DNA from 2 places in the Bacillus sp. SCT118 genome. Region 2 is predicted to be linked to the other one. Evidence: a T-box and tRNA genes for the amino acid it is inferred to sense, from the RefSeq annotation. Region 2 holds a T-box; the other holds one or more tRNA genes.
What was found. A T-box is a leader RNA that pairs with one kind of tRNA and senses whether it is charged. The one in region 2 lies ahead of glyQ (glycine--tRNA ligase subunit alpha), so its partner is inferred to be a tRNA-Gly.
Positions count from the first base shown of each region.

Region 1: it has a tRNA-Gly gene. The T-box ahead of glyQ (glycine--tRNA ligase subunit alpha) is inferred to sense a tRNA for this amino acid. The anticodon was not compared.

Region 1 covers NZ_CP191225.1:3,096,700-3,101,119, forward strand. The annotation lists gene ACQVGT_RS15855 (amidase domain-containing protein) at 1-26, opposite strand, end outside; gene queG (tRNA epoxyqueuosine(34) reductase QueG) at 93-1,253, opposite strand; gene ACQVGT_RS15865 (B3/B4 domain-containing protein) at 1,336-1,959, shown strand; tRNA gene ACQVGT_RS15870 (tRNA-Gly) at 2,050-2,123, opposite strand; gene ACQVGT_RS15875 (helix-turn-helix transcriptional regulator) at 2,317-2,517, shown strand; gene ACQVGT_RS15880 (membrane protein) at 2,519-2,992, shown strand; gene rpsN (30S ribosomal protein S14) at 3,010-3,279, opposite strand; gene ACQVGT_RS15890 (YgaN family protein) at 3,392-3,694, opposite strand; gene ACQVGT_RS15895 (YgaN family protein) at 3,619-3,897, opposite strand; gene ssuD (FMNH2-dependent alkanesulfonate monooxygenase) at 4,029-4,420, opposite strand, start outside.
Region 2 covers NZ_CP191225.1:1,603,542-1,607,961, reverse strand. The annotation lists gene glyS (glycine--tRNA ligase subunit beta) at 1-1,545, opposite strand, end outside; gene glyQ (glycine--tRNA ligase subunit alpha) at 1,538-2,425, opposite strand; T-box leader at 2,508-2,683, opposite strand; gene recO (DNA repair protein RecO) at 2,723-3,490, opposite strand; gene ACQVGT_RS08230 (YqzL family protein) at 3,527-3,670, opposite strand; gene era (GTPase Era) at 3,818-4,420, opposite strand, start outside.

The sequences.
Region 1 (4,420 bases), 1.5 Mb from region 2:
TGCTTCAAGCTCACCCCACCCGCCATACTTTTTTATAGAGAAAAAACACTTGGATGATCTCAAGTGTTTTTTCCTTCTGCTCTATACGTATGTCAGGACAGGCCTTGTTTAGTCATGCCTGAAGCTTTTAGCAACTCAATTCCTTTTTCAATTTCCAGCTTTGCCTCTTCATCCTTCTCTTTTTCCAGCGCTTTTTCAAGCTCTTCCGCGTATGCGGGGTCTCCGATTTTCCCGATTGCCCATGCGGCTGTCCCCCTGATGACAGGACGCGGATCCTTGTGCATCAATTCCGCCAATTCAGGCAGTGCGGAAGCATCCTTAAAATGCGCAAGCGCGAGAATGGCGTTTCGCTGAATCGGTTTTTTCCCGCGCCAAGAACCTGAGACATGCCCGAATTTCTCCTTAAATTCCCGATTGCTGATGGTCAAAAGCGGCTTCAATAACGGTTTGGCAATCTCAGGATCAGGCTCCATTTCCGGATGAAGTTGAAAATCCTTCCCTTTATTGAGAGGGCATACCGTTTGGCACGTATCGCACCCGTACAGGCGGTTTCCGATTTTTGTCCGGAATTCATCAGGCAAAAATCCTTTTGTCTGGGTCAGAAAAGAGATGCAGCGCTGCGCATTAAGCTGTCCGGGATTAACCAGTGCTCCCGTCGGACAGGCGTCCAAGCATTTCGTGCAGGACCCGCACATATCTTCAATCGGCACATCAGGCTCAAAAGGGATATTTGTGATCATTTCCGCCAAATACACATAAGAGCCATACTCGGGCGTTGTGATCATACAGTTTTTCGCACTGAATCCGATTCCGGCACGTTCCGCAACGGCGCGATCAGACAATTCACCTGTATCAACCATTGACTTCGTTCTGATATCCTCATGCTTGCTTTTTAGAAAATCCTCCAGCAGATCAAGCTTTTCCCTCAGCACATCATGATAGTCTTTCCCCCAGGAGGCTCTGCAAAAAATGCCCCTGCGCTCAGTTCTCGTGCTTCTCGGCGCATCCTTCATTCTGGAAGGATATGCGAGAGCAATTGCCACTATTGATTTCGCTTTCGGCAAAAGAAGCTTTGGCGTCACCCTTTTTTCGATATCCGGCTCTTCAAAGCCGGAGAGATAGCCGAGCGATTCTTGAAGAATCAAACGGTCTTTTAAACTGTCAAAAGTATCAGCAGTCGTAAAACCAATCTTGTCCACGCCAATGCTTTTCGCGTATTCAATTAATTCTTCTTTGAGCTGATAAACGTTCATGTTTTGCACAGCCTCCTTTCTTTGTGATAAAACGATACAGCGTTTATAATAGGTTGATATCACGTAACTGGAGTGAATGCTAGTGAATATCAAACTTGATTCTGTTATTACTGAACGTGCGGCCGGCTTACGAGCAGCGGCTGTCATTTATGAGAATATCGAAGTCGGCTCCTCACCGCAAATGCTGAAAGGCAGACTCCGCCTGTTTCAAGAATCCTTGTTTTTCGACTATGCGGACTGCGGTATATCCGATGAATCCTTCGTCAAGGAATGGCAGGAACTCTTTAAACAGCTTAACCCTTCATTTGAGGGAGAAACAACCCCAATGGAGGACATGCTGGTCCCGATATCCAAGGAACAATTCATGGAAAGTAAAGACTCGGCCCATGACACAATCAATTTTTTCGCATTAAAATATTCTCTGCCCATTATGATTTATGATGCCGGCAAGCTTCACGAGCAAGTCCGGATCTCATTGGGCGAAAAAGAAAACATATTGATTTTCTCTGATGAAAACGGCGTATTTGGCGATTTCAAAAACAACGTCAACCACTATCCCGTTTCAAACGAGACTAAGAATATGCTGCAAATCATTTTTTTCCCGCCATCCATTGAGAAAAGCAGCGCTGTTAACCTCTTATCATCATTAACGAAAATGTTTGAACAAATTCACGGCGGCACCCATACAGTACATTGGCTTACGTAAAAGAACACGAATACCGTGTTCTTTTTTACATAAAAAAACGCAATACTTCGTTTATCTGAGAAACGAAACACTGCGTTAATAACGTATGTATGGAGCGGGTGATGAGAATCGAACTCACGACATCAGCTTGGAAGGCTGAGGTTTTACCACTAAACTACACCCGCATTTGTGGTTGTCAGTAACAGTACCGCTCTGACTTTTTTTATATTACATGTTTATTTATTTTTCGTCAAGGGAATATAAAAATTTTGTCGAAAAAAAGTTGTCTTTTTGTAAAGTTGTTAAGTTCCATTTACATAATGTTAAGTATACTATACAATATAATCAATCGAGATTGTGAAGGGGACAGACGTCATGATGAAAAATAAAGTAAAAGAGCTGAGGGCACGCTTCGGCTATTCTCAGGAAAAACTAGGAGAAACAGTCGGCGTCACAAGACAGACTGTGGCTGCTATCGAAAAAGGCGATTATGTTCCCTCACTGCTGTTAGCACTGAAAATCTGCAAAGCCTTCTCCATGAAAATGGAGGATGTCTTTTGGTTAGAGGAGGAAAACTAAGATGAGCATGAAAACAAAAGCAGCTTTTCACCTTGTGTTATTTGGCCTTGCATGCTGGACGCTGATTTCATACTTTGAAGCCTCAGAAGGCATAGCATCTTTTTTCGGCACAAAGAGCGGCGGGATGGTATTTGAATTAAACCTCACCCCCTTTATTCTGTTTGTTGCGGCGTCTGCGGTTTATTTGTACTTACAGAAAAAAAGCCGCCCTGCCAGAAAGCAGCTTCTTCTGCCTGATGAGTTTGAAGAGCAGGATGAAAGAGAGCAGATGATGACGGCAAAAGCATGTCGCGCGTCATATATCGCTGTCTACTTCTCGCTGCCTGCCGCAGCGGTTCTTCTCATTTTTTATCCGCTATTTCAATCACGTATTCCGTTTTTCCCTATTATTATTGTGTTTATCATCATGATCATCCAGCACCTATCCTACGTCATCTCTTTCAAGAAAAACGAAAAAAACTCCGGCGCGCTGTAATCGGCCGGAGTTTTTTCTTACCAGCTTGCTTTTTTCACACCGGGAATCTGGCCTTTATGGGCCAGCTCCCTGAAAGCGATTCTGGACATTTTAAACTTCCTCATATATGCTCTCGGGCGCCCCGTTACCATGCAGCGGTTGTGAAGCCTTCCCGGTGCTGAATCTCTTGGCAGCTTGCTGAGTGCCTCGTAATCTCCTTTTTCCTTCAACTCGCTTCTAATACCAGCGTATTGCTCAACAAGCTGTTGGCGTTTTAACTCTTTTGCCACTTTTGATTTTTTAGCCAAGTCACATAGCCTCCCTTTTAAATCGAAATTGTTACGATTTAAAATGTATCATGCACCATTCAAAAAAGCAAGCATACCGCTTTGTAAAACAGACGGCCTGAAGCCGCCCATTCTAATGATGCAATTCCACATAATACAGTAACGCATCTTGATGCTTAATGAGCTCTTTTTTATGTTCAGAGGTGTGCATTGTCTCGTCAGTCCCTCTAATACTGCTGCCGATCAAAGCAGGCTTCTCGAAAGTAATTGGTTCCGGCGATGAAATATTCTGAGTCATTTCCTGTGTTGTGCTATCGTCGCGTTTCACCGATGAATCAGCCGCTATATTTCCCTGTTTATCTACAATGCCAAAATGAATGGTGGTATGTTTATTCTTTCCTTCCCCCTCTTCATTCTCAAAATAAACAAATTGTATGGTATCGGTTTTTTCCTCTGAATAATCTGCACGAACCGGTCCAAACCTCTCAACAAGCTTCCCTTTTGATAATGTTCGATGTACATGTCAGCTGAAGAAATACCTTCACCGATATTGACGGCTTCGGCAGTGAATGCCTGTGAAGCTGCGACATCCATTCTGTTTTTTTCAAGATCTGATATGTCCGCCGCTTTGATTTCCATCTGTTTTGAATGTCCGCATGCTGACAGCATAGCTATGAGACAAATGACTGCCGCGCTTCTCAATGTTTTCAGAAAAAAAGCCCCTTTTTTTGAATATCATACCATGTTCGGGGGCTGTATTTTAGTTAAACTCATACATTTTTCTCTTTGACAAAATAAGTGTTTCCTACCGCTTCTCCCCTTTTGTTCTGATGCTTTCTCGTCCGATCATTTTCAAACGGCAAAAGCGGAAATACAAGCTCTGCAAAATAATACGCTTCTTCTAAATGCGGATAGCCTGAGAATATAAACGATTCTATGCCGAGTGCCTGGTACTCCGCTATCCGGTCGGCAATCGTCTGCGGATCACCGACAAGAGCTGTTCCTGCCCCTCCTCTGACCAGGCCGATCCCCGCCCACAGATTCGGGCTGATTTCAAGCTTCGTCCGATCGCCTTGATGAAGGACGGCCATCCGCTGCTGGCCTGAAGAGTCGTAACGGCTCAAAGCTGCCTGCGCTTTGGCAATGGTGTCATCATCCAAGT
Region 2 (4,420 bases):
CAGTTCATTTTCTTTATCGGTTTGTACGAAAGTAAGCAGCTCTTCAAATGAAATTCCCCAGTTGCGGTCAAGAAGAATCGCAACAATACCGCTTGCTTGGCGGCGCAGTCCGTAAGGGTCCTGGGAACCGGTCGGAATTACGCCGATAGAGAAGAATGAAGCGATTGTGTCAAGCTTATCCGCCATTGCTACAACAGCTCCGGTGAAAGTAGAAGGTGTTTCTCCGCCCGCTGATCTAGGCATATAATGTTCATTGACTGCCGCAGCCACAGCTTCATCTTCGCCAAGCATTCTCGCATACTTTTCGCCCATAATTCCTTGAAGTTCAGGGAATTCATATATCATATGCGTCACAAGGTCGAATTTAGAAATTTCAGCAGCCCGCTTCACATGTTTTAATGTATCTTCATCAGCCTGAAGACGAACGGCAAGTTTCTCTGCGATTGATGTGACTCTTCTAACCTTATCAGCAAGAGAACCAAGCTCTTCATGGAAAACGATATTTTCAAGCTTCTTCACATTTGCATCAATGTTTAGTTTCTGATCTTCCTTGTAGAAGAATGAAGCATCAGATAAACGTGCGCGCAGCACTTTTTCATTGCCTCGGGCCACATTTTCAATCGCGTGGCTGTTGCCGTTTCGGACTGTGATAAAGTGAGGCAGCAGGTCACCGTTTTTGTCTTTGACAGGGAAGTAGCGCTGATGCTCTTTCATTGTCGTGACAAGCACTTCTTCAGGAATTGACAGAAACTCGGATTCAAATGAACCGTAAAGAGCTGTCGGGTATTCTACTAAATGATTCACTTCATCAAGAAGGTCTTCGTCAACTGGAATGCTCCAATTGTTTTCATCAGCCATTGTTTCCAGCTGAGATTGAATCATTTGCTTTCGGACGCTAGGATCAGCAATAACATGCTGTTCTTTCAGCTGCTCTTCATAAGCTGAAGGTGATTCAATTGACACTTCATGTCCGAGGAAACGGTGTCCCTGTGTTGTCCGTCCAGACTCAACGTTTGTGATCGAAAATGGAATGACATCCTGTCCAAATAATGCGACAATCCATTTGATCGGTCGGATATAACGCAAATCTTCATTTCCCCAGCGCATGTTTTTCGGGAAATGCAAGCTTGTAATTAAACCGCTCAATTCTGGCAGAAGCGACTTCGTTTCTTGGCCAGCTTGGAATTTTTGCACGAATACATACTCTATGCCTTTTACTTCTTTGATGTACAGGTCTTCCACATTCGCGCCTTGGCCTTTTGAAAAGCCGATTGCCGCTTTTGTCCAGTTCCCGTCCGCATCAAGGGCAATTTTTTTCGCAGGCCCTTTTGCTTCTTCTTTTATATCATCCTGCTTTTCTGCGACATCCTTAACGAACACAGCAAGACGTCTCGGTGTATTGAATAGTTTCACTTCACCGTGAGTAATATTTTTTTCTTTAAGCCAGCCTGTCAGCTTGTCGCCAAGCTGAACCATGCTTTCATTCAAAAAGCGCGCCGGCATTTCCTCTAATCCGATCTCTAAAAGTAAATCCTGTTTACTCATGAGAAGAACCCTCCCCTTTAAGCATTGGGAACCCTAGTTTTTCTCGTTCCTCATAATAGGTTTTTGCTACTTTTCTAGCTAAATTCCGCACTCTTGCGATATAGCCCGTCCGCTCGGTAACAGAGATCGCACCTTTGGCGTCAAGCAGATTGAAGGTGTGCGAGCATTTCAGCACATAGTCATATGCTGGATGAACAAGTCCGTTATCCATTTGCTTGATCGCTTCTTTTTCATATGTGCTGAACAATTGGAACAGCATATCGACGTCTGATGTTTCAAACGTATAAACAGAATGCTCATATTCGGCCATCATGAATAAATCTTTTACTGTAAACCCTGACGTCCATTCCAAGTCAAACACGTTTTCTTTATCCTGGATATAAGACGCGAGACGCTCAATTCCATACGTAATCTCTACAGAAACGGGTTTACACTCTAATCCCCCGACCTGCTGGAAATACGTAAATTGTGTTATTTCCATTCCGTCAAGCCAAACTTCCCAGCCTAGACCCGCGCAGCCTAAAGACGGATTCTCCCAGTTGTCTTCAACAAAGCGAATATCGTGCTCAAGCGGATCAATTCCAAGAGCACGCAAGGAATCCAAATACAACTCTTGAATGTTATCAGGAGACGGTTTAATAATGACCTGAAACTGATGATGTTGATACAGTCTGTTCGGGTTCTCCCCGTAGCGGCCGTCTGCAGGACGTCTGGAAGGCTCTACATAAGCCACTTTCCACGGTTCAGGGCCGATACTGCGCAAAAATGTATACGGGCTCATCGTGCCGGCTCCTTTTTCTACATCGTAAGCCTGCATAAGCACACAGCCCTGACTGGACCAATGCTTTTGCAAGGTTAGAATCATGTCTTGAATATTCATTTCAAGCACCTCCACTTTTCTTTCATAAGTTGACTGCGGCAGCAACCAAAAAACTCCCGTCTCTATGCTTGCCAGCCGCAAACATAGGGACGAGAGTTCTCCCGCGGTTCCACCCTAGTTGCTGAGAACAAAATCCCAGCCTCTTTTTTTAAAATTGCTCAAGAATGCCTTTCGTTGCGTGCTCATCCTTAGCTTACACCGCCCTAAGGTCGCTTTCATGAGGTAAACGCAAGTACTTCTTTCTCTCACTGCAACATATTTTATAATAAATGATCATATAAAAAGATGGACCAAATGTCAACTTTTGTTTTCACCCATAAGATGTTTCATGCTTTCCATTTGATCTAAAAAGCGCTTTGATTTTAAATACAATCCCGAATATTCTTCGTAATATAAATCAATCACTTGCTTTAATTCAGCTTTTGTTTCCTCTTTTAAGGACACATTGCCGAGTCTCGACAGATCAAAATAGTAAAAGAGTCTTAACAGCCTTGCCGTTTGCGGTTTAATCGGTATCCTGTAAGGATCTTTTTCAAAACAGCGGTGGCATATAAAACCATTATCACGAACAGAGAAATGAAAGGTTCCGTCTTGGCTTTTACAATGTACACAATGATTCAGCTCAGGATACAGGCCCATGACACCGAGCATCTTCATTTGAACAATGAAGGTGATAACATCCGGATCTGTTCCTTCATTCAGCTGTTTTAATGATTCTAGTATGAATTCAAATAAATAAGGATTTGACTTTTTTTCTTCTGTGCCTCTGTCGACTAACTCAGCAATATAGGCAGCATATGCTGTTAAAAACAAGTCTTCCCTGATGCCTCTCATGCTGAGGATCATTTCCCCCTGCTGAAGCGTTCCGAGGCCCGATGTTTTTTGCATTAAGAAAGAACCATACAAAAAGGGCTGGCTGACTGCTGATAAACGGCTGTTCGGTTTTTTGGCGCCTCGTGCCATAACACCTATTTTTCCGTGTTCTCTTGTCAATAAAGTTACGATTTTATTCGTCTCTCCGTAATCATTTGTGCGAAGAACGATTCCTTCACATTTTGTCAGCATTTCCGCACCTTCCTCAAGCAGGAGCGGCCAAGAGGTTTATAAAATTGGATAATCAAATCGGGCTAGCTCATCTTCTAGTTCTTCGGGTCTTTCCATGTTCTCTTTTTCCAGTTCTTTAAAAAGAAGATACGTATCAACATTTCCTGTTTGAGAAAATACGTTCCAGGTAAAATTCAACACAAGAAACCCACCTTTCTGTAGTTAAACTAGCTTACCTAAACTCCAAATTCTTACCTTTATCTTGACCAGATGTCCTCCATTTCATGTTAAACAAAATTTGCTAATGTATCCCTGTTCCTGTGAGATAATGACACACACAGCAAGAGATTAATATTCGTCCTCTTTAAAGCCAAAATCGCGAAGCTGGGACATTTTATTACGCCAGTCTTTCTGCACTTTCACCCACAATTCAAGGTAGACACGGGAGCCCAACAGTGCTTCAATATCCGCTCTCGCTCTTTTTCCAACCTCTTTTAGAAGGCTTCCTTTTTTACCGATCACGATGCCTTTCTGGGAATCCCGCTCGACCACAATCGTTGCCGCTACGTGCACAGAACCGTTGTCCTGCCCTTTGATGGATTCGATGGCCACCGCAATGCTGTGCGGGATTTCTTCTCTCGTCAAATGCAGCACCTTTTCCCTGATTAATTCAGAAATGATAAATCGTTCAGGGTGGTCAGTTACCTGGTCACTCGGATAGAATTGCGGCCCTTCCGGCAAATACGCTTCAATCTGAGCGAGCAATGTTTCGATGTTATTTCCTTCTAAAGCAGAAATCGGAACAATTTCCTTAAAAGGATAACGTTTGCGGTATTCGTCAATTAGCAGAAGCAATTGGTCGGGATGAATTTTATCAATTTTGTTTACGATTAAGAATACAGGCGTAGACATCGTCTGCAATTTCTCAATGATAAATTCGTCGCCCTTCCC